Regions from separate parts of the Alteromonas sp. ABH4_456 genome, predicted to be linked through region 1. Evidence: predicted binding sites of a transcription regulator. Region 1 holds the regulator's gene; each other region holds the start of a gene.
The links. The regulator LexA, encoded in region 1, represses DNA repair genes until DNA is damaged. The targets are predictions, from matches to a motif close to TACTGTATNNNNATACAGTA.

Region 1 (9,935 bases):
ATTATGAGTCTGGCGGCAGGAAAGCTGGTGGCGCTACCCTGGTTTAACCGCCTCTCACAGCGCATGGAAAAGCATCATGCCATGATCCTTGCGCTGGCCGGGCTGGCTGTGACTTTCCTTAGCTTTCTTCTGCTGATCCCGGCCACGATGACCGGTGCATGTGTTTATTTCGCTGTTTGTGGTTTTTTCTCAGGCGGACTGCTGGTACTGGTGTGGTCAGCATTACCAGACACCATTGAATACGGTGCCAGGGATCAGGGGATACCTAATCAGGCGCTTACCTTTGGCGCATTTCATCTGGTGATGCGGATAAGCGACGGGCTGTCTTTTGCTGTGATTGCCGGTGCGCTGGAATATGCGGCGCAAAGTGCAAACGCTGATATTGAGTCTGTGCTGTTTGTCGAAATCATTTCGCTGGTAGCCAGCGCAGGCTGTCTGCTCGGGGCTGTGGTGCTCTGGTTTTATCCTCTCACCCGTGCGGTGCATAACGCGTTAGCTACTGAAAAAGATAAATAATGACGCCCAGAGTAAACGGCGACATTACGACCTTAATTGAGTGAGTAAGGTCTGTCTTGCGTGAGCAACGCGGACTTGACGTAAAGCACTGGGTAACCAAATTAGGTAGTAGTGAATTTCATGTGTACCAACTGGCGAAGGGATCTCCATGAGTTCGCTTTGAGCAATTTGCTGCTGACATAAGAACTCGGGCATAACAGACCAACCAAAGCCTTGTGCCAGCAATTTACGCTGGGCACGCAGATCTTGACTAACAACAGCAGGCACCAACGATGCAATACTAATTTGATTTTTTAGCAGCCAAGGCTCGATCAAAGATAACTCCAGGTTATAAGCCAATAAAGGCTCGGCACGAATCGCTTCGCCAAAGTCTTGTGCTGACAATATGCGCTTTACGGTACTTGGAGCGGCCACTGGGAGTACTTTACTGGTATAAATCAGCTCGCTTTTTAAACGATCATCTAAGACTGGGTGGGCTGAGATTCCCAGATCACAGTGCCCCTCAAGTAACATGTCCGACACCATACTGCCGTTACCGGTGTGCATACGAATTTTCACCCCCGACTCCAATAACGGTAGCATCGGTACACTGAGTATCTCAGCTATAAAATCCGCATGTCCGACTATCTGCAAGACACCAGAGATGTCCATTGATCGATCTCTTGCTGAAGCCAAAGCCGCCTCTGCTGCTTCCAGCTTATCACCAATGCCCATGGCTAATTCATCCGCTGTGGAGGTAGGCTCGACGCCACTAGAAGAACGTTCAAATAAAGGTCGCCCAATGGCCACCTCTAGTCCTGCAATGAGCGAAGATTTTGGGCACCGTAGCTTATATCAGTCCTACGTGGCCGATATGGTAACGACCAGCAAGATGCTGCAACACGCGATCGATAATCTCGATACCTGGATGGAGGCAGAACAAACCGCCTCACCTGATCCTGAAATGCACACTGAAATACAGTTTCAACCGTTAGGGGTTGTTGGTGTCATTAGTCCCTGGAATTTTCCAATCAATTTAGCATTTGGACCGTTAGCTGGCGTATTCGCAGCCGGTAATAGCGCCATGTTGAAGCCTTCTGAGCTGACGCCTGAGACTTCAGATTTATTGGCTGAATTAGTGGCCCGTTATTTCGGCCCTGAAGAGCTAACCGTCGTACTAGGAGATGCGGATGTTGGCCAAGCTTTCAGCCACTTACCTTTCGATCATTTAGTCTTTACTGGTAGTACCGCTGTGGGTAAGCATGTGATGCGGGCTGCTGCAGAGAACCTTGTGCCAGTGACATTGGAGCTGGGCGGAAAGTCACCAGTTATGGTGGCCAAAGGTGCTGACCTGAGCAAAGCCGTTGAACGCACATTAACGATTAAATCCTTTAATGCTGGTCAAATTTGCCTGTCACCAGATTATGTTTTGCTGCCTGCAGAACAGGCTCAAGCGTTCAAAGACCAAGCGCGAGAATTCATGGGAAAAACTTTCCCAAGCATTCAAGAAAATACCGACTACACCGCGATCATTAACGAACGCCATTACCAGCGCTTAGTCGATCTATTAGAAGATGCACGTCAAAAAGGCGCCGAGATCATCAATCTTGCGCCGCAAAATGAACCGGCTTACGACGCCTCTAGCCGTAAAATCGCTCCGCATTTGGTGATTGGGGCAACTGACGACATGGCGATCATGCAGGAAGAAATATTTGGTCCATTGTTGCCCATTCGTCTGTATCAAGAAGAAGACGAGGCAATTAAGTACATTAATCAACACCCTCGTCCTTTGGCCGCCTATTACTTCAATGAGGACAGCACAGCACAGCAAGCGTTTGCGCAACAAACGACTTCTGGGGCGCTGGTCATCAACGACGTTATGACCCATGTATCTATTGATGAGCTGCCTTTTGGTGGTGTGGGCGCGTCAGGTATGGGGGCTTACCATGGTATTCATGGCTTCCGCCAGTTCTCTCATGCCAGGGCGGTGGTAGTACAAAGCGAAGCGGGTACATCAAACCTTCGCTTGCGAGCACCGTATGCAGACAAACAAGCAGCCGTAGACGCTTTTTTTAATCACTGATTCACCCATATTGATAAAAGATAGAGAGGTTTATATGAAAATTTTAATGGTACTTACATCGCATAATGAGCTGGGTAACACCGGTGAAAAAACAGGCTTTTGGTTAGAAGAGTTTGCCGCACCTTACTACACCTTTTTAGATGCAGGTGCTGAGCTGGTGTTGGCTTCACCTCTGGGGGGACAACCACCTCTGGACCCGAAAAGTGACTTGCCTGACTTTCAAACCCCTGCTACCGAGCGATTTAAACAAGACGAGCAGGCGCAGCAAGTACTGGCGAATACCGTCAAACTTGAAAACGTATCACAAGCAGATTTTGATGCAGTGTTTTACCCTGGCGGTCATGGCCCTCTGTGGGATCTTGCCGAGTCAGATCAGTCTGTTTCACTGATCGAAGCGTTTGAGCGGGCAGGCAAGCCAATCAGTTTTGTGTGTCATGCCCCTGGGGTCCTGCGTCATGTAAAAACTGATAACGGCGAGCCGCTTATCAAAGGTCGTAAAGTTACTGGCTTTACTAACGGAGAAGAAGCGGGAGTGGAGTTGACTGATGTGGTGCCATTCTTGATAGAAGATGAATTCATTCGTCTTGGCGGTCACTATGAAAAAGGTGCGGACTGGGAGCCTCACGTAGTTGAAGATGGCCGATTGATTACAGGCCAAAATCCAGCCAGCTCCGAAGCTGTCGCGCAAGCCTTGATTAAACAACTTGCATAATTCCCCTCAAATCTAGCCGGTGGCGTTCTGATTAGGAGGCCACCTGGCGAAAATTTCTTGATAAGAAGATACCTTTTTATTCCCAAGGAGAACTAAAACAGCGTATTACAATGTATAACTAATGCATATCGTTGCAATGAAAACCAGGCGCTGTTAACTGCGCCCCTTGAATAAGCGTAATAATTTCGCCGGCAGCTCTTGTCAAACCAGCGCAACTGTATATACTCACAGGAACTGTATAGAAAAACAGGGCTGTTTATGCGTCCACTTACTCCAAGACAAACGGAAGTTCTCGAACTGATCAAAACCACCATGCTGGAAACCGGCATGCCGCCCACCCGTGCGGAAATTGCGAAGCAATTAGGGTTTAAATCAGCTAATGCAGCAGAAGAGCATTTAAAGGCGCTGGCCCGTAAAGGTGTTATCGAAATTCTGGCGGGTACCTCACGGGGTATAAAGCTGAATATTCCGCTGGAAGCAGAAAACGATGAAGACGCAGGCTTACCGTTAATCGGCCGTGTTGCGGCAGGTGAACCTATTCTGGCGCAGGAACATGTGGAAATGCATTACAAGGTCGACCCTGATCTGTTCCACCCCCGTGCAGATTTCCTGTTACGTGTAAACGGTATGAGTATGAAAGATATCGGTATTCTGGATGGTGATTTACTTGCCGTTCACCGAACTACTGACGTGCACAATGGGCAGGTTGTTGTTGCCAGGGTTGATGAGGATGTCACGGTAAAACGTCTGGAAAAACGCGGCCGCGAAGTATGGCTGCATGCAGAAAATGAAGAATTCGATACCATCAAGGTAGATCTTGCTGCTGAACCATTCAACATTGAAGGTCTGGCCGTAGGTGTTATCCGCAATGCTGACTGGATGTAAGTCTTTTCGCTAAGCGCGGTGCAATAACTATTGTGTGCGCTGGCCACAGCGTTGAAAAATTAGAAGGGCGGTGATGTGAACCATCATCGCCCTTTTTCATTACTATTGGCTGGTATGTGCAAAGTGCAGTGTCTTGAGCGCCAGCAGAAAAACATCAGCATTGTCTTCACCACTGACATTTTTTACTACAGTAACCGCTGTTTTATGTTCACGGCAAAGAATGGTCATTGTAATGCCGCCCATACTGCCACCTGAGTGCATCACTGCATCAGGAATATCGTCCATCAAAGCCAGCGCGCTCACATTATCTTTATACGCTTTACGTTGTTTGTAATCGCCAAAACCGGTTTTCCAGCCTATGCCGAAGCCCACGGTTTCACCATTGTTAAGCCTGGCAGGAGTAAACATGGCGCGGGTAGTCTCTGGTTTCAGGTAGTCGCTTGCCACATGGGCTACAGCAAACCGGACAATATCTGACGGCGTAGAAATAAAACCGCCGCCGGCCCATTTATAGCTGTGATCCGTTTGTGGCGCATTAATCAGCTCACCTTCGTGTACGGTGTAAGGTCTCGCCCGGTGATCGATGATAGTGTACTGGTCGTCAAATACCGTGTTGTCCAGTTTCAGCGGCGCGAACACTTCTTCGTTTATGATGGCGCGGAAATCCCGGGACGAGTCAGCCCCTTCCATTGCGGCACTGACCAGTGTCCAGGCAAACGTTGAATAACGGTGATCTGTGCCAGGTGCAAACAGCAGCGGATCATCTTTAAACATCGCCAGTGCACTGTAGATATCCGGATAACTTTCATTCAGAAGGAATTCATTGGCACCTTCTTTGTAGTGCCTGATGCCTGCTGTATGTGAGGTAAGCTGGCGCAGAGTAATGACCGGTTTATCAGCAGGCCATGCGCTGACGTATTCAGTTACCGGTTTATCCAGATCAATGTAGCCTGCTTCTGCAAGGCGCATTAATCCGGCGGTGGCGATGAGTTTAGAGACACTACCTATACGCACCTTGTGATCTGTCGTCATCAGTGCTTGGTTTTCCACGTCGGCAAAACCGTAGCCTTTAGCCATCAGCATGCTCTTATCGTTGCCCAGTGCCATGGTTATACCCGGCACTGTGTCATGACTTACCGCTTCTTCAAACAGAGCGTTAATAGCGCCGGAAGGAAGATCTTTGGCAAAAACAGAGGGTGTTAAAAATAACAGAAAAGAGGAGAAAACAGCGCGGCGCAACATAGAAGCAATCCCTGACAATAAAAACAATCAGACTACCGCAGTTAACAGGCCGCTACCAATAAAAAAGCCCGCTCGCGCGGGCCGGGCATCCGGACGGTGATGCGAAAACTTATTTAGCTTGTGCTTCTGTGGTGATGTGCAGCGTGACTTCGTCACTCACATTCGGTACATACATATCAATCCCGAAGTCAGAACGCTTGATGGTGGTCATTGCATCAAAACCAATCGCTTCTTTCTGTGTCATCGGGTGTACACCTGAACCATTCAGAGTGACATCCATAGTGACGGACTTAGTCACTCCTTTGATCGTCAGATCGCCGGTCACTTCCATCGTCTTATCACCTGTCATTTCAACATCTGTACTGGTGAAGGTGGCAGAAGGAAACTTCGCTGCATTGAACCAGTCAGCACCGACAAATTCTTCATTCAGATTTTTAACAAATGAATCAATGGTATCAATTTTCACCGACACATCGATTTTGCTGTCTTCCGGCGCGTCTTTGTCAAACACGATGGTGCCTTCAGCGCCGTTGATGGCGGCTGTCGGATTAGAGAATCCGAAGTGATTCCATGAAGCGATAACGCTGGTGTGAGTAGGATCAATCTGATAGCTCACAGGCGCCGCGAATGCGCCTGCACTGATTAAACCTGAAACTAATACTGCCGGGATAAATTTATTCATTACACATTCCTTTCATAACGTTGATGTCACAAGTGTGAGGACGATTTACTTACCTATAATACGGCGTTCCTCAAATACGGATGTGTCGAAGATCTGAACGAAACATTCGAAATATCAGAATGAAGTGCTTTGACCCTGTTTCTGAGGCCACCCCGGCCATTTATTTTTTCAGAAAGACTAGACACAAGATGAAATCTGTTTAATTCTTATACCGTTGTTAACGAAAAAATAACAAAAAGAGATAAAAATTAACAGGCGGCTAGCCTGATACGACAGGGTCCTGTGAGCAGGGTATTACACAAGATCCTCCATCACGGAGGTGTTGAGTGAAGAAACTCGTATGTAACGCAATGATGGTTTGGGGGTTAGCGATGACTGTTATTCCGGCGTCGCTGCAAGCAGAAACCATGGCAACATCAGACCGGGCAGGTGAAATCAACCTGAGACAAGGTGTCACAGACATCAGTGGACAGGTGTACGACCTGCATATGCTGATGTTCTCAATTTGTGTGGCCATCGCTGTGGTGGTGTTCGGAGTGATGTTTTACTCCATGTTCAAGCACCGTAAATCCCGGGGCGCCAAACCGGCGCACTTCCACGAAAACGTGAAAGTAGAAATCGCCTGGACAGTCATTCCTTTCCTGATTCTGATTTTTATGGCCGTTCCGGCAGCACAAACCCTCATCGCTATGGAAGATGCCAGCGAACCTGAAATGACGGTTCTTGTCACCGGTTCCCAGTGGAAATGGCATTACAAGTACATGGACAGCGATGTGTCCTTTTACTCCATCATGGCCACACAGCGTGAGCAGATTGAGAACAAATTCGAAAAAGGAGAAAACTACCTGCTTGAGGTAGATCGTCCTCTGGTCATTCCTACCGGACAAAAAGTTCGCTTCCTGATCACCTCTGACGACGTTATCCATTCCTGGTGGGTGCCAGATTTCGCAGTAAAGAAAGATGCTAATCCGGGCTTCATCAATGAGGCGTGGACAAAAGTGAATGAGCCCGGTATCTACCGTGGACAGTGCGCTGAACTGTGCGGGAAGGATCATGGTTTCATGCCGGTAGTGGTGATTGCGAAGAGCCCAGATGAATATAAAACCTGGATGACAGAGCAGGAAGCCATTGTGAAACAGGCGAAAGAAGAAGAGCAGCGCCTGCTGGCCATGAGCATGAGCAAAGAAGAGCTGATGAGTACCGGCGAGAAAGTGTACAACGCGACATGCGCAGCCTGCCATATGCCTAACGGTCAGGGGTTGCCGGGCGTTTTCCCTGCACTTAAAGGCAGTCAGATGGTATTGGAGGATCAGAAAGCGCACATCGATATTGTGCTTAACGGTAAAGCAGGCACGGCCATGCAGGCGTTTGGCAAGATGCTGTCCCTGAAAGATATTGCCGCTGTGATTACCTACGAGCGGAATGCCTGGGGAAATAACACCGGCGATGTGATCCAGCCTAAAGACGTTAATGCAGTAGCAACCGGTAAATAGGAGCGTGCGATGAGTAAAGCAACTGAAACTATGACGCCGGAGCACACTGCGGCACATGATGAACATCACGATGATCACCACGGACACGGCGCTCCGGCAGGCCTGATGCGTTGGGTGCTGACAACTAACCACAAAGATATCGGTACGTTATATCTGTGGTTCGCCTTCATCATGTTTCTTACCGGCGGCGCGATGGCGATGGTGATCCGCGCCGAACTGTTCCAGCCCGGTTTACAAATCGTAGACCCGAATTTCTTTAATCAGATGACCACAGTGCACGGCCTGATCATGGTATTCGGTGCTGTCATGCCGGCGTTTACCGGTCTGGCTAACTGGCTGATCCCCATGATGATTGGCGCACCGGATATGGCATTGCCCAGAATGAACAACTGGAGCTTCTGGATCCTGCCGTTTGCATTTTCCATGTTGTTAGGTTCACTGTTCATGGAAGGCGGTGGCCCGGCTTTCGGCTGGACCTTCTATGCGCCGCTGTCGACGACATACAGCAGCGACAGTACCGCGCTGTTTGTGTTCTCAGTCCATATTATGGGGATTTCCTCCATCATGGGCGCAATCAACGTAATCGTGACTATCTTTAATATGCGTGCGCCGGGTATGACGTGGATGAAAATGCCACTGTTCGTCTGGACTTGGCTTATTACTGCATTCCTGCTGATTGCTGTAATGCCTGTACTGGCCGGTGCAGTGACCATGGTGCTTACCGATAAATTCTTCGGGACGAGTTTCTTTGATGCTGCCGGCGGCGGTGATCCGGTGATGTTCCAGCATATTTTCTGGTTCTTCGGGCACCCTGAAGTCTACATCATGATCTTGCCGGCTTTTGGCATTATCTCGCAGATTGTGCCGACCTTCGCCCGCAAGCGCCTGTTCGGCTATGCCTCCATGGTGTACGCCACTGCCTCCATCGCCCTGCTCTCATTCATTGTCTGGGCTCACCATATGTTTACCACAGGTATGCCGGTGTTTGCTGAAATGTTCTTTATGTTCGCCACCATGCTGATCTCCGTACCCACCGGCGTGAAAGTGTTTAACTGGGTGGCCACTATGTGGCGGGGTTCCATGACCTTTGAAATCCCCATGTTATTTGCTCTTGCCTTCATTGTGCTGTTCACCATCGGTGGCCTGTCCGGATTGATGCTGGCAATCACACCTGTGGATTTTCAGTACCACGATACTTACTTTGTCGTGGCCCATTTCCATTATGTTCTGGTGACCGGAGCGGTGTTTTCCATTATGGCGGCGGTGTATTACTGGCTGCCCAAGTGGACCGGTAAAATGTTTGATATCACGCTGGCTAAGTGGCATTTCTGGTGCTCACTGATTTCCGTGAATGTGCTGTTCTTCCCTATGCATTTTGTGGGACTGGCGGGTATGCCACGGCGGATCCCTGATTACTCGCTGCAATTTGCTGATTACAACCAGTGGATCAGTATTGGCGGGTTTGCTTTCGGGTTATCCCAGCTGATTTTCCTGGTACTGCTCATTAAAGCCTGCAAAAAGCAGGGCGAACCGGTTACGTCACAAGTGTGGGAAGGTGCTGAAGGTCTGGAGTGGGAAATTCCCTCTCCTGCTCCTTACCACACGTTTGAAACGCCTCCGGTTGTGAAGTGAGTTATCAAAATGGACAACCGCGCAGCCGGTAACCGCACCCTTACCCTGCGACTGCTTGTAGTCGTAGCGGGTATGTTTGGCTTCGGTTTCGCTCTGGTGCCTTTGTATGACGTGTTCTGTGATATCACCGGTATCAACGGAAAAACGGCTAACCGGGCCGCAGTGTGGCAGGGCAAAGATATCGATACCAGCCGCACTGTGACCGTGGAATTTATTACCCGCACAAACAGCGGAATGCCCTGGGAATTTCGTGCAGAAACACAGCGTGTGAAGGTGCACCCCGGAGAAGTGAATACCGTGGCGTTTTACGTCAGAAACCCGGCTGCCAGTAACATCATTGCTCAGGCAATTCCCTCTGTCAGTCCGGGACAGGCGGCCCTTTATCTGAATAAAACCGAATGCTTTTGCTTTAACCAGCAGCCCTTACAGGCTGGTCAGGAAGCGTGGATGCCTATGTCGTTCTACGTGGATGCCGGGCTGCCGGAATATATTACCTATTTTACCTTGCAGTACACACTGTACGACGTGACCGCCAGGGCCGGCGATCTGAGCGGCAGTGACAACCCTTATTTACGACAGCCTGTAAGCGGCAGCCGCTGACAGGCCGGAAGGAGAGTAGCCATGCAACAAGAATATCAACGGTATTATGTGCCTGCACAAAGTCCCTGGCCCATTGTCGGGGCGGTAGCCTTATTTCTGATTGCGGTGGGA
Region 2 (9,935 bases), on a different contig from region 1:
GTCATTACTGCTGATGGCGCTGAATGACGCAAAAATATCGTCAGCAGCCTCACCACTTAACGTACCGCCACGCTGCGAGTGTTGAGTAAAAAAGTCAGTGAAGAAAGGATTGTTCAGAAATGTAGAAGCGACACCTCCGTAGGTAGCAAAGAAACCTTTTACAGATTCCGCTTCACTGGTAACGAGAAAATGGAGATCCCGCTCAACGGTCTGCCTGGTTTTATCGCTGACAATATTGAGCAGGAAAATCGTTGCTACAATCAGTAACAATGCGATAGCACCGCCAACAATGAGCACAAATTTTTTCTGAAGTGAGAGTGATTTCATAACGCGTTCCCGTGTTTGTGTTTCACCTTCCATATTCGGGAGCTGGTGAAATCTTTTTTATAAATTTATGTTTTTAACGGCAGTCATCTTCACTTCTACAGTAAATTGAACGATAAAAAAGTGCATTCCTCGTCTTTTGTACAGTTCATTACCTACTGATTTTATTGTTCTTTTCATTAGATAACACTAATAAAAGGAGCTAAATGGTCTACAGAGGCCTTCTTACAGGACGGCTCGCCTTTCCGGGTATTGATTTTTTTAAAACCGGTTTTTCACACAAAAAAAGAAGCCAGCTTTTCAGCTGGCTTCTGATTTAATTTACTGTCTATTGATTTGTCGTTTCATGCGCAGCCTTTCACAGGCTGCCGGACATAAATCTTACAATTTCTCTTCTGTTTCGCCTTCGGCTTCTTCAGGCTTCACTGTTTTTTGAGCCAGTAACTCTGCGCGCAGCTTAGTTTCGATGTCATTCGCAATATCAGGGTTATCTTTCAGGAACGCCATTACGTTCGCTTTACCCTGACCAATACGGTCACCGTTGTAGCTATACCAGGCACCGGCTTTATCAACCAGCTTCTGCTTCACACCAAGGTCAATAAGTTCAGCTTCCTTACTGATACCCTCGCCGTAACGAATCATGAATTCCGCCTGCTTAAACGGTGGTGCAACTTTGTTCTTCACCACTTTCACACGGGTTTCGTTACCAACAACCTCATCACCTTCTTTAACCGCACCGATACGACGGATATCCAGACGCACAGAGGCATAGAATTTCAACGCGTTACCACCTGTTGTGGTTTCAGGGTTACCGAACATAACACCAATCTTCATACGGATCTGGTTGATGAAGATACACAGCGTATTCGATTTCTTGATGTTAGCGGTAAGCTTACGCAGTGCCTGAGACATCAGACGTGCCTGAAGACCCACGTGAGAATCACCCATCTCACCTTCAATCTCTGCTTTCGGTGTTAACGCAGCTACCGAGTCAACAATTACTACGTCGACTGCACCGGAACGAACAAGCATGTCACAGATTTCCAGCGCCTGCTCACCGGTATCAGGCTGAGAGACCAGCAGGTCGTCAATGTTTACGCCCAGCTTTCTTGCATAGACAGGATCCAGTGCGTGTTCAGCATCAACGAATGCACAAGTTTTGCCTTTCTTTTGCGCTTCAGCGATAACTTGCAGTGTCAGAGTTGTTTTACCTGATGACTCAGGACCGTAGATTTCAACAACACGCCCGCAAGGTAGACCGCCTATTCCAAGTGCAATGTCGATACTAAGTGAACCGGTAGAAATGGCTTCGATATCATGCGCCTGATTGTCACCCAGACGCATAATGGCACCTTTACCAAATTGCTTTTCAATTTGGCCAAGAGCGGCGGAAAGAGCTTTGTTTTTGTTGTCGTCCACGATATTATCCTCAAGATAATGACTGTCCGGTAGTTACCCTGTCGTTTTACGCTGCCACTTTTACTTCTGTTATTCTTTAACTTCCGCAAAATATGATTCGGTCAGCGCTTCAGTAACTCACGAAACGAAATTCGAATGTTGAATGCATTTTATACTGTATAAGCATACAGTCAAGTAAGATTTCACAATTAGTCTGTCAAATCCCGTTTTATTCAGCAACCAGTCGTTGGTACAGATATGAAATTGCATGGGCGATGGCCTGTTCCCGCACGGTTAACCGGTCACCTGAAAATACGTGACGCTGCGTGATGAGTTCACCGTCTATCATAAAGCCAAACCAAACTGTACCCACCGGCTTTTCCGCCGAACCGCCGCCAGGCCCTGCAATACCACTCACCGACACGCCAACCTGCGCACCACTCTCCTGAACAACTCCCTGCACCATTTCAGCTACAGTTTGTTCCGACACCGCACCAAATTCCGCAAGCGTTTCAGCTTTCACCCCAATAAGTGATTGCTTAGCCTCATTTGAATAAGTGACCCATGATTGATTGAACCAGTCAGAACTACCGGAAACAGAAGTTAATACGTAAGCAATTCCACCACCGGTACAGGACTCAGCACAAGATACATGCCAATTTCGCCGGCGAAGCACATCTCCGGTGGCGACCACCTGTTTAAGTAACGCACTGTCTTGTGAAACAGTTGAAAAATCTGCGCTCATACGAATAATACTCACCAATGAATTAATTCCGTTGTACCATTTTACACGTTTAGCAGACGCCGGAGCGATTAAGTTCAATCCTGTCGGGGAAAGCATTGCTTCCTGTTTCCAATGCAGTTCCATGCTCCGGCCGGAAGCACCTACTGAGAAGGCGCGCGTACGGAATACGAGGACTGCATTTGAAACCGTCTGCCGCAGGGAAGCGGCAGTCGAGGCCCCATGGATGGGTTTACGCCGTGTTTCAAATGCAGTTCCGTCTTCCGGACAGAAGCGCCTTCGCTAGCAAACAGTATCAACATAACAAAGAGGTTTTCTTGGAATCACATACGCCGATGATGCGCCAGTATCTGGCTATAAAAGCACAACATCCTAATATTTTACTGTTTTACCGGATGGGAGACTTTTATGAACTCTTCTATGACGATGCCAAAAAGGCCGCACACCTGCTGGATATTTCATTAACAGCCAGAGGCAAATCCGGCGGTGAACCCATTCCCATGGCGGGAGTGCCTTATCACGCAGTGGAAGGTTACCTGGCGCGCCTTGTAAAAATGGGCGAATCGGTGGCGATTTGTGAACAGGTGGGCGATCCTGCTACCAGCAAAGGGCCAGTAGAACGTCAGGTTCAGCGTATTGTCACCCCGGGTACAGTCACCGATGAAGCACTATTAGAAGAGCGCCGTGATAATCTGCTTGCTGCAGTGTGCGGTCACAGCATGCAGTACGGCGTTGCCACCCTCGATATCAGCAGCGGACGTTTTCTGGTGGTTGAATGTGACAGCGACGAACAATTGCTGGCCGAGTTACAACGCCTTAATCCTGCGGAACTGCTTTATCCGGAAGGATTCGAAGGTTTACCTCTTATTGAAAAACGAAAAGGTTTACGTCGCCGTCCAGAATGGGAGTTTGATCCGCAAACGGCTACAGAGCAACTCAATCAGCAATTCGGCACCAAATCACTGGATGGTTTCGGGATCAGCGGCTTAGATAAAGCCACCGGCGCAGCCGGCTGTGTACTGCAATACGTTAAAGATACCCAACGTACTGCCCTGCCCCATATTCGCAGTATTCATCGTGAACAGCAGGAAACACGTATTCAGCTAGATGCAGCCACGCGAAGAAACCTGGAATTAACCGCCAATTTATCAGGCAGTCAGGAAAATACCCTGTTCAGCGTGCTGGATTCTACCGCCACCCCCATGGGCAGCAGATTACTTCAACGCTATTTGCACGCCCCCATTACCGATCATTATGAGCTCACCCGACGCCAGCAGGCCATCGGCAAACTGATTGAACAGGGCCATGAAGGTATCGCCGATACACTAAAACGCATTGGTGACATAGAACGTATCATGGCGCGGTTGGCCCTGCGTTCAGCCCGTCCCAGGGATTTCTCCCGTTTACGCAATGCGTTTAACGAATTGCCCGGACTGCTCGACCAGTTATCCTCTCTTGAGGATCCGTTATGTGCAGATCTGGCCAATGCTGTCAGCACCTATCCTGAATTACAAAGCCTGTTAAATGAGGCTATCGTAGATAACCCTCCGGTTGTGATCCGCGATGGTGGTGTTATCGCTGAAGGTTTTAATGAAGAGCTGGATGAATTGCGGGCGCTGTCAAGGGGAGCCACGGATTACCTGGATGCTCTGGAAGTCAGAGAACGGGAGCGCACCGGCGTCTCAACTCTGAAAGTGGGCTACAACAAAGTGCATGGCTTTTTTATCGAATTAAGCCGCGCAAACAGTGGCGCAGCCCCGGCAGACTATATCCGCCGTCAAACGTTGAAGAACACCGAGCGTTACATTACGCCTGAGCTGAAAGAACATGAAGATAAAGTACTGACCAGTCAGGGCCGGGCGCTGGCTCTGGAAAAGCAGCTTTATGAAGGATTATTCGATGCCTTCCAGCCTCAGCTTACTAAGCTGATAAACACAGCTGAAGCACTGGCTAAACTGGATGTGATTCAGTGTTTTGCCGACCGGGCGACCGCGCTCGACTTACATTGCCCTACCCTCACAGATAACCGTGAAATCATTTATGAAGCCGGTCGGCATCCTGTGGTTGAGCAGGTCATGACGGACCCGTTTATTGCCAACCCGGTAACACTGGACACCAAACAGCGCATGCTTGTTATTACCGGTCCGAACATGGGCGGTAAATCAACGTACATGCGTCAGACCGCTCTGATTGTATTGATGGCATACCTTGGGTGTTACGTACCTGCAGAAAATGCAAAAATCGGCCGTGTGGATCGTATTTTCACACGTATTGGTGCATCAGATGACCTGGCGTCAGGGCGTTCTACCTTCATGGTGGAAATGACCGAGACCGCCAATATTTTGCATAATGCCACTGAGCACTCGCTGGTATTAATGGATGAAATCGGGCGCGGCACCAGTACATACGATGGCTTATCTCTCGCCTGGGCATGTGCCTGCTTCCTGGCAAGGGAGATTAATGCTTATACCTTGTTTGCCACCCATTATTTTGAACTGACACAATTAGCTGATTCTGAAGAAGGCGTGGTCAATGTGCATTTAGATGCCGTAGAGCACGACGATACCATCCGCTTTATGCATACTGTAGAAACCGGTGCGGCCAGCAAAAGCTATGGCTTACAGGTTGCCCAGCTTGCCGGCGTTCCCCGCCCGGTAATCAATGCTGCCCGGGCTAAATTGCATGAACTGGAAAACCGGGCACCACAGGAAGACGCCCCGGCCATAAAGGAAACAAAAACGTCGTCAGATTCCGGAGCTCCCACGACCAGAGCCGGACAATCGGAAATGCACTTTACCGATATGCCTGCCCCGCTGCGGGATGCACTGAATAATTTGTCTCCCGATGAGCTTTCTCCCAGGCAGGCACTGGATTTAATTTATACGCTAAAACGGCTAAGTCAGGCGTGATACTTAAGGCTTTATTAATTTACCTGAAATAAACCCGCCAGCCCGGCAGGCAAACCGATTGTTTGCCTGCTACTCTTTCGCTATAATATTGCGCCGTCCAGGTGCTTAGTTCGGTTTTCGCAACTCTCAGCACATTAGCCAAAAATTCCAACGCCTTAGGTTTCGCATGACAAATTATATTTTCGTCACCGGTGGTGTCGTATCATCGCTTGGTAAAGGTATTGCTGCCGCGTCGTTAGCAGCTATTCTTGAAGCGCGTGGTCTCACCGTTACGATGTTAAAACTGGATCCGTATATCAACGTTGATCCGGGAACAATGAGCCCAATCCAGCACGGGGAAGTGTTTGTCACGGATGATGGCGCAGAAACCGATTTAGATTTAGGTCACTACGAGCGTTTTATCCGCACCCGTATGACCAAGCGTAATAACTTCACCACGGGCCGGGTTTACGAAGAAGTATTACGCCGTGAAAGACGTGGTGACTATTTAGGTGCAACCATCCAGGTCATCCCGCACATCACCAACGAAATTAAGCGTCGCGTTATCGACGGTGCAGAAGGTCACGATGTGGCAATTGTTGAAGTAGGCGGTACAGTAGGTGATATTGAATCACAACCGTTCCTGGAAGCTATCCGCCAGTTAGGTACAGAAGTCGGCCGCGAGCGCGCCATGTTCATGCACCTGACGCTGGTACCTTACATGCCGGCTTCCGGCGAAGTGAAAACTAAGCCTACTCAGCACTCTGTAAAAGAGCTGCGTTCTATCGGTATTCAACCGGACATCCTGGTTTGCCGTTCTGTTGGCGCACTGCCGGCTACCGAACGTTCTAAGATTGCCCTGTTCACTAACGTGGCAGATAAAGCCGTTATCTCACTGAAAGACGTAGACAGCATCTACCGTATCCCGGCTGCGCTTAAAGCACAGGGTATGGACCAGCTGGTTGTTGACCGTTTCCGTCTGGATTGCAAAGAAGCGGATCTGACCGAATGGGAACAGGTACTTTATGCAGAGTCTAACCCTACTGCAGAAGTGAATATCGGTATGGTGGGCAAATATGTTGAATTGCCTGACGCGTACAAATCTGTCAATGAGGCATTAAAACATGCCGGTCTGAAAAACCGCCTGACAGTGAATATTCACTATGTCGATTCTCAGGACGTTGAAACAAAAGGTACACAAATTTTAGAACACCTGGATGCTATCTTAGTACCCGGCGGTTTCGGTGAACGCGGTATCGAAGGCAAAATTGCAGCAGCACGCTATGCCCGCGAGAATAAAGTCCCTTATTTGGGAATTTGTCTGGGTATGCAGGTTGCTTTAATTGAATTTGCCCGCAATGTAGCTGGTATGGAAAACGCAAACAGCACCGAATTTGATCCTAAAACACCGTTCCCGGTTGTTGGTTTGATCACTGAATGGCTGGATGCAGACGGCTCTACCGAACAGCGCGATGCCTCTTCAGATTTAGGCGGCACTATGCGTTTAGGCAGCCAGCTTTGTCACCTGATCCCTGGCAGCAAAGTCTGTGAAACCTACGGCAGCGAAGAGATTTACGAACGCCACCGTCACCGTTACGAAGTAAACAATAACCTTCGTGACCAGATTGAAGCTGCGGGCCTGAAAGTAAGTGGTTTGTCCACCGACAAACGCCTTGTAGAAGTGATCGAAATCCCTGACCATCCATGGTTTGTTGCCGGTCAGTTCCACCCGGAGTTTACTTCTACGCCCCGTGATGGCCACCCGCTGTTTAAAGGATTTGTAGAAGCTGCCGGGAAATACCAGAAAGAAAATCACTGATTCTAAAAAGCAGAAGGCTTACTCCCGTTGCCTTCTGCACAAACGTTGAGGAAATAAAATGGCGAAGATTGCTCGCATTGTAGGACGCGAAATCCTGGACTCTCGTGGTAACCCCACTGTAGAGGCAGACGTTTACCTTGATTCAGGCGCAATGGGTCGTGCCGCTGCACCATCCGGTGCATCAACTGGTTCACGTGAAGCACTGGAACTGCGTGACGGTGATAAAAGCCGTTACCTGGGCAAAGGCGTAGAAAAAGCCGTTGCTGCAGTAAACGACATCATTGCTCCGGCGCTGGCTGGCATGGATCCACTGGCACAAACTGACGTTGATAACAAAATGTTAGAGCTGGACGGTACAGAGAACAAAGAAAAGCTGGGTGCAAATGCGATCCTGGCGGTTTCTCTGGCTGTTGCCAAAGCGGCTGCAATTGAAAAAGGCGTTGCACTTTACGAGCACATCGCTGACTTAAACGGTACGTCAGGTCAGTACTCTATGCCTGTACCTATGATGAACATCATCAACGGTGGCGAACACGCTGACAACAACGTAGACATTCAGGAATTCATGGTTCAGCCAGTTGGCGCGAAGAGCTTCAAAGAAGCCCTGCGCATGGGTGCGGAAATTTTCCATAACCTGAAAAAAGTACTGTCTGCTAAAGGCCTGAACACAGCAGTAGGTGACGAAGGTGGTTTTGCACCTAACCTGAGCTCTAACGCTGAAGCGCTGGCTGTTATTGTAGAAGCCGTTGAAAAAGCGGGCTACAAAATGAACGAAGATATCACGCTGGCGCTGGACTGTGCGGCGTCTGAATTCTACAAAGACGGCAAATATGTGCTGTCTGGTGAAGACAAGTCTTTTGACTCAGAAACCTTTGGTGACTACCTGGCTGAACTGGCTGAACAGTACCCTATCGTTTCTATCGAAGACGGTCTGGACGAGAGTGACTGGGACGGTTGGGCAAGCCTGACTAAGAAGATTGGTGACAAAGTACAACTGGTTGGTGACGACCTGTTTGTGACTAACACCAAAATCCTGTCCCGTGGTATTGAGAATGGTATCGGTAACTCCATCCTGATTAAATTCAACCAGATCGGTTCACTGACCGAAACCCTGAATGCAATCAAGATGGCGAAAGATGCAGGTTTTACTGCGGTTATCTCTCACCGTTCAGGTGAAACCGAAGATGCGACTATCGCAGACCTGGCGGTTGGTACTGCAGCGGGTCAAATCAAGACCGGTTCTCTGTGCCGTTCTGACCGTGTTGCCAAGTACAACCAGTTACTGCGTATCGAGCAGGCACTGGGCGACAAAGCGGTATATCCGGGTCGCAGTGCAATCAAAGGTCAATAATGACATGAACGGGTAGCGCTGGCTACCCGTTCTTTTTAATGCTACTTTACTGATATTCTTCATAATCCTTTGTAGCCATGTCGTCAGGTTCTCACACGTCGTCCAGTCAGACTGATATTTTTGCTGCCACCGGCGCAACCGACGATTCTCCGGTCTTCACAGAAATTTGTAATGCCCTTTACGAGCGCGAGTTGCTGGTGCTTTCACAAGCGTCCGCTGCGCAGATATCCTACCTCCAACGCAGACTGGCCGCACTTCCTCACCGGATCCAACGGGCAGCCCACTATCTGGCAAACCACAAAACACCGCTTGCAGTAGACAGTCACAACGGTACCTGGCAATGTAAACAGGCACCTAAATGTCCAGCCCATAAAATTACGCCGGAGGACACGCTGGTTTGGTATACAAGCCATGCAGCCTATGGTTTACCCGTACCGGTAAGATTACTTCGCTTTGATGAAGAGCATATCGAGCTGGACTCTATTGACCGTGTCCAGCCTGAGAATGAAATGGTGCACACCAATAAGTATGGCTGGTTTACTTTTGATGGTGTGAGTCAGGCTAACAATACAGACACCGACTATACACTACTGAAACCCACCAAAGCTGTGATGGCTGCCGCATGCTGCGGACACCGCTGGAATCACAAAGGCAGACTGGCCCCACGCACACTCTCATTAAGAGAATTATTGCTTTCCACCACGGTAAAGTGGAAAAAATTCACCTTAAATACCTGACCAACCAAACAGAGTTAGGATAAATATAACCAATTATTATATTCATGATGGCAAAGAAAGGTTGACCTGTGGCCCCTGTATGGTTACATTGACGGCTATCAATTGGATGCCCGTGAAATTCGCATAATTATGCAACATTTTTTACTTTCTCTTCTACTCCTTATGGCAGCAAGACTGCACGGGTAGAATGCATCCAGTAAGAGGAATTACAATAAACCCGTGCATCGCACGGGTTTTTTTTTACTAATTATCACCACGAGTACAAGCCATGACGAATCAAGTAAAAATCTTTGATACCACGTTACGCGACGGCGAGCAGGCACTGCCCGCCAGTTTAAGTGCCAAAGAAAAATTGCAGATCGCTCTGGCCCTCGAACGTCTGGGCGTAGACATCATCGAAGCGGGTTTCCCGGTATCTTCGCCGGGTGATTTTAAATCCGTGCAGATGATTGCCCGCGAAGTGAAAAACAGTGTGGTTTGCGGTTTATCCCGTGCCCTTGAAAAAGACATCGATGCATGTGGCCAGGCGCTGAGTGTCGCTAAACAATTCCGTATCCATACCTTTATCGCCACATCTGAAATTCATGTTGGTGCCAAACTCAGAAAATCACAGGACGAAGTCGTTGATATGGCAGTAGCTGCAGTAAAGCATGCCCGCCGCTACACCGACGATGTG
Region 3 (9,935 bases), on a different contig from region 1:
TGCCCGTTCACTGCGCGAAATGTTCTATGTTGAAGATTTCGATGAGCTGGCTGCCGAGAATGAAAACTTCGAATGGCATGTTGCACTTTCTGACCCTCAACCTGAAGACAACTGGGATGGCTACACTGGCTTCATCCACAATGTCTTGCTTGAGAACTATCTGAAAGATCACCCTGCTCCGGAAGATTGTGAATTCTACATGTGTGGTCCTCCCATGATGAACGCAGCTGTTATCAACATGCTGAAAGATCTTGGGGTAGAAGACGAAAATATCCTGCTTGATGACTTTGGTGGTTAATCAGCAAACGGTATAATTGAAAAAGGGGGCATCGCCCCCTTTTTTAATAGATAAGGATAAGAAGTGATTAATCAGTATCTTCGTTTTAGTGTACTTGCTGTCGTTGTACTCTTTCTTAGTGCCTGTGGTGAGGAAGCCAAACAGGTTGTGCATTTACACGGAAATACCATGGGCACCACTTACAATGTTAAGTATGTAGTGGATGAGCGTGGTCAGGTTGATGGTCTGCAAGAGGCCATTGATGCCCGGTTAGTAGAAATTAATAAACTGATGTCGACCTATGACCCTACATCAGAATTATCCCGTTTTAACCAGAATCGTTACACCACGCCCTTTCCGTTAAGTGACGAAACGTCATTGGTGGTGACTGAAGCTATCAGGCTCGGCAAGCTAAGTCATAACGTACTGGACGTAACTGTGGGGCCGCTGGTGAATTTGTGGGGATTTGGTCCGAACAAACGTCCTGAAAAGGTGCCATCTGAAGAGCAGATTTCTGAAGTCCGAGAGTATGTCGGGCTGGATAAAATCAGTATTTCAGAACAGGGTCTGAAGAAAACGCATCCAATGGTTTATGTCGACCTGTCGACTATTGCCAAAGGCTACGGTGTAGACCAGGTTGCTGTGATTATGGAAAAGCATGATCTGCACAACTACCTGGTGGAAATCGGCGGTGAAATGCGTGTTAAAGGCGAGCGGGGGAATGGTGAGGAATGGTTAATAGCCATTGAGAAGCCGGTCTCAACGGAACGCTCGGTGCAGAAAATTGTCTCTATTGGTACGAATGCCATTGCCACCTCAGGGGATTACCGCAATTACTATGAAATGGACGGTAAGCGTTATTCTCATCTGATTGATCCCCGAACCGGTAAACCCATTACTCATAATCTGGTATCGGTAACGGTGGTGGACCCGTCATCTATGACTGCTGATGGCCTTGCCACTGCGTTCAATGTGATGGGGTGGGATGAAGCTAAAGCGCTGGCGGAGAAAGAACATCTTGCCGTTTTCTTAATTCGTCGCACAGCAGATGGCTTTGAGGAGTATGCATCTCCTGAGTTTGATACTATGGTTGAAGTTAAGAATTAGGAGACGATGATGTCTACATTTATCCTCGCGTTTGTGTTTTTTCTTGCCATGGTACTGGCAATGGCCGTGGGTTATCTGATCCAGAAGAAGTCCATTTCCGGTAGTTGCGGCGGTTTAGGCGCACTGGGTATTGAGAAAGCCTGTGATTGTCCTGAGCCGTGTGACCGTAAGAAGATGCGCCTGGAACGTGAAGAAGCCAGACAGAAAAAAATTGCTGAGTGGAAGGATAACCAGATCCTGTAAATTTTCAGGTTTATCAGTACACATCAAGTGATGATGAAAATGGCCGGACGAATGTCCGGCCATTTTTGTTTCTACTCGTAGCTGTAACTTAACGTTACGTTGCTGTAAGTGCTGTAAGCTCTCAGGCCGATATGCCAGGTGCCGTCAGCCGGTGCAGTAAACGTGCACACCTCACTGTTGCCGTTTTTGTAAGGACGACAATCATAGGCCGATGTGGAAGGCTGGCTGCCGTATCTCACATACAGATCGGCATCACCGCTGCCGCCGGAGATTTGAATTGTCATCGTGGAAACGCCAGCCGGGATATCCCAGGTGTAGCGATCCCAGGATGACCGTGAACCTGATAATCCTGTTAATTGTCCTGATACCGGTTCAACACCTGGATCGGTCGGGTCTCCGCCGCCGTTACCGCTGCCATCACAACCGTTGTTATTCAGGTAGCTGTTCGCCTCCGCTACACGGACAATACCGTAACCGTACTGATTATCTCTGCCTGAACTGCCACTGCGCCGTTGCCATTTTTAAAGGTGACAATATAGCGTTCATTGCTTTCCTGTAAACGCAGCTCCTGGCGCAGGTTCTTTAACTGCTCAAAGGTAAGTGGTTCAGGGGAAACACTGACCGGCCCGTTGCCGGCAGACGCTGCAGTAGCGGTTAATGTGATTAAACTTAACGATGTAGCGAGTAACGATTTGGATGGTAATGTGCGTAATATGGACATTATTTTTTTCCTGTCTTGTTGTTATCCCCTCCCGCTCTGTGGCGTGTTACTACGGGGTATTTTTACCGGGTCTGTACACATCGGTTTATCTGCTTTAGTGATGACAAAAACTGTTCCGTCAGCTTGTCATTCAGGAGAAATAAACCGGCTATGCACAAACGTTGTAAACGCTGCTTTTTTCTGCAGCTCGAAATCCATACTACTTAAGTCTATCGGGAGTTACGCATATAGCCGTATAACTATGAATGGCATTTAATACGTATAAAAAACGGGGGTATTGGTATGCCGGCCAGACATTACGGGCAGCGGAGAAACAAAAACTGACTAAAATTTAAGTTAAGAAAAAGATAAATAAAAACAGATTTATCCCGAAATCCAACTTAAATTTTGTGTAAATATGTAATCAGGAAAAAGAGACGATAGCGTATCCGGGGGCGGAGCCGGAAAGGTTTGCTATGCAATACCTTTCAGTGTCCGGTTTATCCAGCCAAGAAGGAACTTTGCCTGTGAGGGATTATGATTAACAATTTCCGCATAACGGGCGACTTTCTTGAGTGCATAGCCATGCAGAAATACTTCCGGTGGCATGTTGTTGATGGCCTTTAAGGATTTCGTACCGATGATCCCGTCAACGTACACATCAGCAACTTCCTGAGCCAGTTTCGACGCTGCAGACAGGCCGGCATTAACGGCGAAATCAAAGAGGGTTTCAGCTACACGTTGAGAATCAATAAAGTCTCCGCGGATCCGTTCCCAAAAGTGCTGTTGGTAGAACGCTGCGACATGAGGCATCAGTTGACTGTCGGGGACGCCGGCATCAAGTAGTGGCCAGCCTTCCCAGTCAGGATGAAAATTGCGGGCTATACCGGCGTAGGTAGCACCACCGCGGTCACCCTCCACACGATGAAGTGTATAGCCCCCTTCGTTATCAATCATTTTTTCAAAGGCGGGTAAAAAAGCAGCCATGACATCCTCCCTGATGAATGGTTAAATTTTACGCTTATTACCAGTTTATCTTTTCAATAAGGTTTTACAATCCTGTTGTATTAACTTTTTGCAATATTTTGACCTATTATTCAGTGTTGAACTTTGCACTGGCATAGTTGACATAATCCGCTAAAATACTGTTCATATATACAGTGTGGTGGCAGAGTGCGAAAGATTATTCACGTTGATATGGATTGCTTTTACGCTGCAGTTGAAATGCGCGACAATCCGTCATTGATCAATAAGCCCATAGCGATTGGCGGCAGCGCCGATCGCCGTGGCGTGATATCAACGTGTAACTATCCGGCAAGAAAGTTTGGTGTGCGCTCTGCCATGGCAACAGCATACGCAAAGCGTTTGTGCCCTGAGCTCATTCTTGTACCCGGCAGAATGGATATGTACGTCCGCGAGAGTCAGCGTATCCGTGAAATTTTCAATGACTATACCGACCTCATCGAGCCTTTATCTCTGGATGAAGCCTATCTGGATGTCACTCACACCACTTTGTTTAACGGCAGCGCCACACTCATAGCACAGGATATCCGCCGGCGAATTAAAGAAGAACTGAATCTGACTGCCTCGGCTGGTGTGGCATCATGCAAATTCGTGGCTAAGGTAGCCAGTGACGAAAATAAACCGGACGGGTTATGTGTGATCACACCGGATAAGCTGGATGCATTTGTCAGAAATATGTCGCTGTCAAAAATTCCCGGCGTGGGCAAAGTTACACAGCAGAAGTTGCAGCGTCTGGGCCTGACTACCTGTAATGATGTCCGGCAATATCCCTTTGAACGTCTGCAGAAAGAGCTGGGGAAATTCGGTTCAGTGCTGTGGAACCGTGCTCACGGTGTGGATGAGCGGGATGTCAATGTCAGCCGGGTAAGAAAATCAATCGGAGTGGAACGTACCTTCAGCAGCGATTTGCATACACTTGATGAATGCAAGGCGGTACTGCCTGTATTGTGGGAGAAGATGCAGCAACGCATTGAAGGGCATTTAAAAAAGACCGGTGAGCGGAAATGTCTGATAAAATCTCAGGGCGTGAAGCTCAAGTTTCAGGACTTCCAGCAAACCACCGTTGAGCACCGTCATCACGATATCAAAGAAGCGTTTTTTTATGAATTGCTGGATGAAGCGTGGCAGCGGGCCAGAGGCAGGGGTGTCAGGCTGGTGGGCATTCACATTGGATTAGCCGGCGGTTTGCCGGCAGAGCAGCTGCTATTGCCACTGGAGGATGAATAATATGTCGAAGTCGGTTGTGCCCGGAACGTATCAACATTACAAAGGCAACTTTTATACTGTCATCGGTGTGGCTAAGCACTCAGAAGATGAATCGGAACTGGTGGTGTACCGGCCGGAATATGGTGAAAAAGGGCTTTGGGTCCGTCCGCTGACCATGTTCACTGAGCAGGTGGAAGTGAACGGACAAACGGTTCCCCGTTTCAGACATATTGAAGAGCAGGACCGGGATTAATCATCCGGTAGAATAAAATCACAAAAGGGGCGCAAAGCGCCCCTTTTAAATTACTTGTATCCGCTGTTTTGGCCGTTACTGGTTGCGTTCAGCATCAAATACCTTAATTCCGGCTGTCCAGGTTTGCAGCACCCGGGTGCGCCAGATATCTTTCGGATCCACATCGAATATATCCTGATCCACAAGAATAAAGTCAGCCCATTTCCCTGGGGTCAGCGTACCCAGGCTGTCTTCCATATGCGCGGCGTAGGCAGCATCCAGCGTAAAGCCTCTGAAAGCCTGCTGAACGGTCATCGCTTCGTGAGCATACCAGCCCTTTACCGGCTGGTTGTTTCTGTCCTGACGGGTAACTGCAGCATGAATACCGTAAAACGGATTGGCCAGCTCTACAGGAAAGTCTGAACCCAGCGGAATGGGGATCCCTGAATCCAGCAAAGTCTTCCACGCATATGCACCGGCCATGCGATCCTTTCCGAGGCGGTCTTCTGCCATGTTCTTATCGCTGGTAGCGTGGGTGGGCTGCATGGAAGGCAGTACACCCAGCTCCGCAAACCGGGGCAGATCGTCGGGATGAATCACCTGAGCATGTTCAATACGGTTTCTGAAGTCAGCATCAGGATGTTTTTTCATTTCCTTTTCAAATTGATCCAGCGCCATACGGTTTGCACGGTCGCCGATAGCGTGAAAGTTGAGCTGAAATCCGGCGTTCATGACTTTACTGAACAGGGGAGCCATTTCTTCAGGCTGGGTAAGCAGTAAACCTGTCTGATGGGGATCGTCGGTATAGGGAGCCAGCAAAGCCGCACCACGGCTTCCAAGTGCGCCGTCACCATAAGCTTTTACGCTGCGGATAAACAGAAAATCGTCACTGCTGCGTACCGGTCCGTTATCCAGCATGGCGTCCAGGTCCTTGTCTGTAGCACTGACCATGGCATAAATACGTACCGGCAACGATTGTTCAGCTGCACGGGCCAGATAAAAATCGTAAACCTGATGAGGGACACCGGCGTCATGCATGGCGGTAACACCCACAGACAGCAAATGCTGACCGGCGGCATTTAACTGCTGATGGTAAAGTTCTGCGCCCGGGGCAGGCATCACCTTTTCCATCAGTCCCATGGCATTATCAATCAGCACGCCAGAGGGATTACCACCGGCATCACGCATAATTTTTCCGCCCACCGGGTCTGGCGTATCACGGGTAATACCGGCCAGTTTTAATGCGGCTGAATTGGCCCAGCCTGCATGGGCATCAACTCTGGTCAGCCACACCGGGCGACGTGGGATCGCTTTATCCAGAATGCCTGCGTCCGGGAAGCTGCGATCCGGCCACATTTCCTGATTCCAGCCTCTGCCAGTGATCCAGTGCTGTTCCGGATTGGCAAATGCGTAGGCAGCAGCCAGCTTAGCCGCATCCTGCGCACTTTTACTCTCACGGACATCCACTTCCAGTAAACTGCTGCCAAGGCCAAGCAGATGACCGTGGGCATCAATAAGACCGGGCAGTAAGACATTGTTATGGCCATCTACAACTGCATCGGCGCGGGGAGACTCCGGATCCAGTTTTTTCACTTTGCCGTTTTCTATCAGCACTGAAGAAAAGGCGATCAGCTCGCCTTTTTTATTCAGGGTATAGCCGCTGATATTATTGATTAATGTCGTGCCGGCAAGGGAGTTAAATGAGGCAGTAAGCAATACGGCGGCACTCCACCGTAATGAACGTTTAAACAATGACATGGCTTAGTCCTGCTCCTGTTCAGTTAAGTTAGGTGGCTGAAGTAAATAGTCTGTCGCCCAGATTTTTTGCATGCTCTGCTGGCTGATATTACCGCCGGTAAGTATTACCAGGGCGGTCTGGCCTTTTGGTGCTTCCAGTGCCCATGAGGTTACCGCTGCCATGCTCATGGCACTGGTGGGTTCTACATGCAGTTTCAGCAAATGTTGTAACCATTGGGTCCAGTAGGCAATCTGGATTTCATCAACTTCGTAAAAGTCATCCAGTTGCTGTAAAAGCGGGAAGGTATGCAAGCCAACTGCAGGTGTGGCCGCACCGTCTGCGAGCGTGTTTGCGGGCCCCGGTAGTGATTCAATAATACCGCTTTGCAGAGAACGCGATGCATCGTTGGCTACCTGAGGTTCTGCGCCGATGACTTTGGCATCCGGTTGCAGGGCTCTGGCAGCAAGTAAGGTGCCACTGATAAGGCCACCGCCGCCGCAAGGCGCAAATACGGCATCCACTTTACCGGCATCTTCCAGCGCTTCCATACATGCTGTGCCCTGACCGGCGATAATATCCGGATGATCAAAGGGCGGGATCCATACAGTTCCTTCTTCTTTTGCTGCTTCGGCCACCGCTGCATCGGCTTCGGGCCGCGTAGGGTACAACGCCAGTGTCGCGCCATAGCTTTTAGTCGCAGCGGCTTTTACCGCAGAGATATTTTCAGTGGAGTAAATCGTTGCTGGAATATTCTGTTGTGCAGCAGCATAAGCCACGGCCTGGGCATGGTTACCTGAACTGTTTGCCACAATGCGTGAAGGGAGAGCATTTTGCTCTGCCAGCTTGCTGATAAAATTTGTTGCACCGCGCATTTTAAATGCGCCGGTAGTTTGCAGGCATTCTGCTTTAAACAAAATACGCTGACCCAGCCAGCGGTTTAATAATGAGGATTCCAGCAGAGGTGTGCGGCTTACTTTTCCCTTAAGCCGTAATGTCGCCGCATGCACGTCATCGAAGGTGGGAAGGCGGATATCTGTCACTTTTGTTCCTTGATAGTCTTCGCTATTTCAACCTTCTACACTATCACTGTTTCTGTGATGCTGCGACTTAATAAAAGCTTCATACTTTTGTAGTATTTTTCCCGGTTTCAACATAGCCGGGTAGTGATGTGATGCCAGAACGAAAGAAAAGCAGGGTTTACCTGCTCCCGTTCATGCTGTTTTTGTTATTGAGTTTCCTGTTCGTCGCGGCAGGCTTTTACCTCATTAACGATGAACGCCAGTCACGTATATCCAAGGCCACCTCACTGGCCAGTCAGCTGAAAAACAGCCTTGAACTGTTTTCTGCAGAGCGTCGTCAGGCAATGATCAGTCTGATGCAGACCTGGCCTGCTTTCTCTCCCAATGAAATTGACTGGTTCAACGTTCAGGCTGTGTCGCTGATGAATATTCAGCACGGCTATACGTCATTGTCTGTGACAGACAGAAGCGGGAAGATCCGCTGGATGACTATTCCGGAAGGGCAGGGGGCAGAAGCTGCCGGCTTTGCAAAGCCTGAAAGGAAAGAGTTGCCGCTAAGGCTCCCTTCACTTCGCCTGTCTGATGATTTTCAGAGTATGCTGGTGCAGTCACGGACAAGTGGCCATTATTTCTTAGTATACGCCCGCGCCATCAGTACGCAGGAGCCTGAACTGGGTTTCCTGGTAGCCACTTTCGATGTCAGTGAAATTCTTAACGCCATGGTCGGGGAGCTGGTTGGGCCTCAGTTTAATTTCATGATCCGCGATATTGATGCACATTTACTGGAAGCCGGTGATTTTGCTGATGACGGTTCAATTGTCGAAACCGGCAAAATTGCTTTTCTGGGGCGCGACTGGTCACTGCAAATACAGAGCCGGCCCGCCAGGTTCGACGCCGGATGGTTGCTGGGCGCGGCGGGTGTGCTGATGTCGTTGCTGGTAAGCTGGATTTTCCATAAACAGTTAAAAGGTGCAGTCAGGTTATCTGTCAGCCAGAAGCGTTATCAGATAGCCAGCGAAGCCGGTCTGGATGCACTGATGATTTACCAGCCCGCGTCCGGTGGCTTTGTACTGCTTGAAGCCAATACCGTTAGCTATGAACTGTTTCCCTCTCTGAAAAACCGGCAATTGCCACACACACTGCACTACCTGATGGCATTTCTTGGTCATCCTGAGCTGACAACCGCAGCAAAGGAAGTGTCAGACTCGGGAGTGCCTTACGAGACCTATGTAAAAGTCGATACAGATGCTACGGCGGCAGGATGGCTGAAAATTCAGATGGTGAAGGCAGGAGAAACCTTGGCGCTGACCATGCGGGATGTATCAGAGCGGTTCCGAGCACAAATTGATTTAAAGAAAAGCGAGGAGCGTTACCGGCGTCTACTGGACAACATGCAGCGCCACTTCGTGTACACCAGAACACCTGATCACCGGTTTGTTTTTGTCAGTGCCGGACTCAGCGCCATTACCGGATTGAGTGCTGACGAATTTTGTGAACAGTCTGCCAGTCTGACTTACCGCGTACCGGATAATATTCACTCTGTTACAGATGCAATCGCAAAGGGAGTTAAGCCTGAACCGTATCTTGTTCATTATCAGGGAAAAGACGGAGAGATTTTTGTCATTGAATTCATCGACACACCGGTGTGTGACGACAACGGCAAACTCATTGCCGTGGAAGGGATTGCCAGGGACGTGACAAAAGAGCAGGCTCTGCAGGAAGAGGTGGTGTTTCAGGCCAGTCATGATCAGCTCACAGGACTGGTGAACCGGTATGCTTTTGATAACGAACTGCACGTGTTGCTTGAAAGCGTTAAACGGGGAGAGCAAACCGGTGTGATGTGTTTTATCGACATGGACAGATTTAAACTGGTGAACGACAGCTGCGGTCATCCCGCCGGCGACCGTTTACTGAAAGAAGTCGCCGGTATTTTTGCCCGCCATCTTACTGAAAATGAATTGCTGGCGCGCATTGGCGGTGATGAGTTCTGCATTATTTTTTCCAATCAAACGCTGAAAGCAGTTACGGCAAAGCTTGATGAAATTATCAGAGCCGTGTCTGAATACCGTTTTGTCTATGAAGACCGGCTTTTCTACGTAGGCGCCAGTATCGGCGTCATTTCTATTGATCAAAACAGCGGTTCAGCGGCAGAACTGATCCAGGCGGCTGACAACGCCTGCTATCAGGCAAAATATCAGGGCCGCAACCGCTATGTGGTGCATCAGCCTGATGGCTGCGGAAGCGGGCTGAATAAAGAAAGCAGTGTGTTACATGCACTGCAGCGGGCAATCCAGCACGGGCTGTTTGAATTGCACAGTCAGTCCATAGTGCCTATGCACAAAGAAGAACAGGCGCTGGAACACTACGAAATATTGCTCAGGCTGCCGGAT

Region 2: a site for LexA is predicted at 1,896-1,915, ahead of recA (recombinase RecA). Genes of this name have one in related genera too.
Region 3: a site for LexA is predicted at 3,471-3,490, ahead of dinB (DNA polymerase IV). Genes of this name have one in related genera too.

Annotation. Positions count from the first base shown of each region.
Region 1 covers NZ_JBSWXO010000002.1:444,807-454,741, reverse strand. Annotated here, with positions in the region: gene ACXAG2_RS05045 (MFS transporter) at 1-516, shown strand, start outside; gene ACXAG2_RS05040 (substrate-binding domain-containing protein) at 541-1,230, opposite strand; gene ACXAG2_RS05035 (coniferyl aldehyde dehydrogenase) at 1,298-2,578, shown strand; gene ACXAG2_RS05030 (type 1 glutamine amidotransferase domain-containing protein) at 2,613-3,290, shown strand; gene lexA (transcriptional repressor LexA) at 3,549-4,175, shown strand; gene ACXAG2_RS05020 (serine hydrolase domain-containing protein) at 4,278-5,417, opposite strand; gene ACXAG2_RS05015 (YceI family protein) at 5,527-6,099, opposite strand; gene coxB (cytochrome c oxidase subunit II) at 6,507-7,592, shown strand; gene ctaD (cytochrome c oxidase subunit I) at 7,602-9,224, shown strand; gene ACXAG2_RS05000 (cytochrome c oxidase assembly protein) at 9,234-9,824, shown strand; gene ACXAG2_RS04995 (cytochrome c oxidase subunit 3) at 9,846-9,935, shown strand, end outside.
Region 2 covers NZ_JBSWXO010000004.1:26,291-36,225, reverse strand. Annotated here, with positions in the region: gene ACXAG2_RS07595 (methyl-accepting chemotaxis protein) at 1-327, opposite strand, end outside; gene recA (recombinase RecA) at 706-1,743, opposite strand; gene ACXAG2_RS07585 (CinA family protein) at 1,952-2,467, opposite strand; gene mutS (DNA mismatch repair protein MutS) at 2,800-5,373, shown strand; gene ACXAG2_RS07575 (CTP synthase) at 5,540-7,171, shown strand; gene eno (phosphopyruvate hydratase) at 7,230-8,522, shown strand; gene ACXAG2_RS07565 (hypothetical protein) at 8,600-9,259, shown strand; gene leuA (2-isopropylmalate synthase) at 9,528-9,935, shown strand, end outside.
Region 3 covers NZ_JBSWXO010000007.1:149,590-159,524, forward strand. Annotated here, with positions in the region: gene nqrF (NADH:ubiquinone reductase (Na(+)-transporting) subunit F) at 1-298, shown strand, start outside; gene ACXAG2_RS12605 (FAD:protein FMN transferase) at 362-1,384, shown strand; gene nqrM ((Na+)-NQR maturation NqrM) at 1,394-1,627, shown strand; partial or broken gene ACXAG2_RS12615 (PPC domain-containing protein) at 1,699-2,130, opposite strand; gene ACXAG2_RS12620 (hypothetical protein) at 2,082-2,348, opposite strand; gene ACXAG2_RS12625 (glycoside hydrolase family 108 protein) at 2,802-3,314, opposite strand; gene dinB (DNA polymerase IV) at 3,501-4,577, shown strand; gene ACXAG2_RS12635 (DUF1653 domain-containing protein) at 4,579-4,809, shown strand; gene ACXAG2_RS12640 (amidohydrolase) at 4,885-6,546, opposite strand; gene ACXAG2_RS12645 (serine/threonine dehydratase) at 6,550-7,557, opposite strand; gene ACXAG2_RS12650 (putative bifunctional diguanylate cyclase/phosphodiesterase) at 7,698-9,935, shown strand, end outside.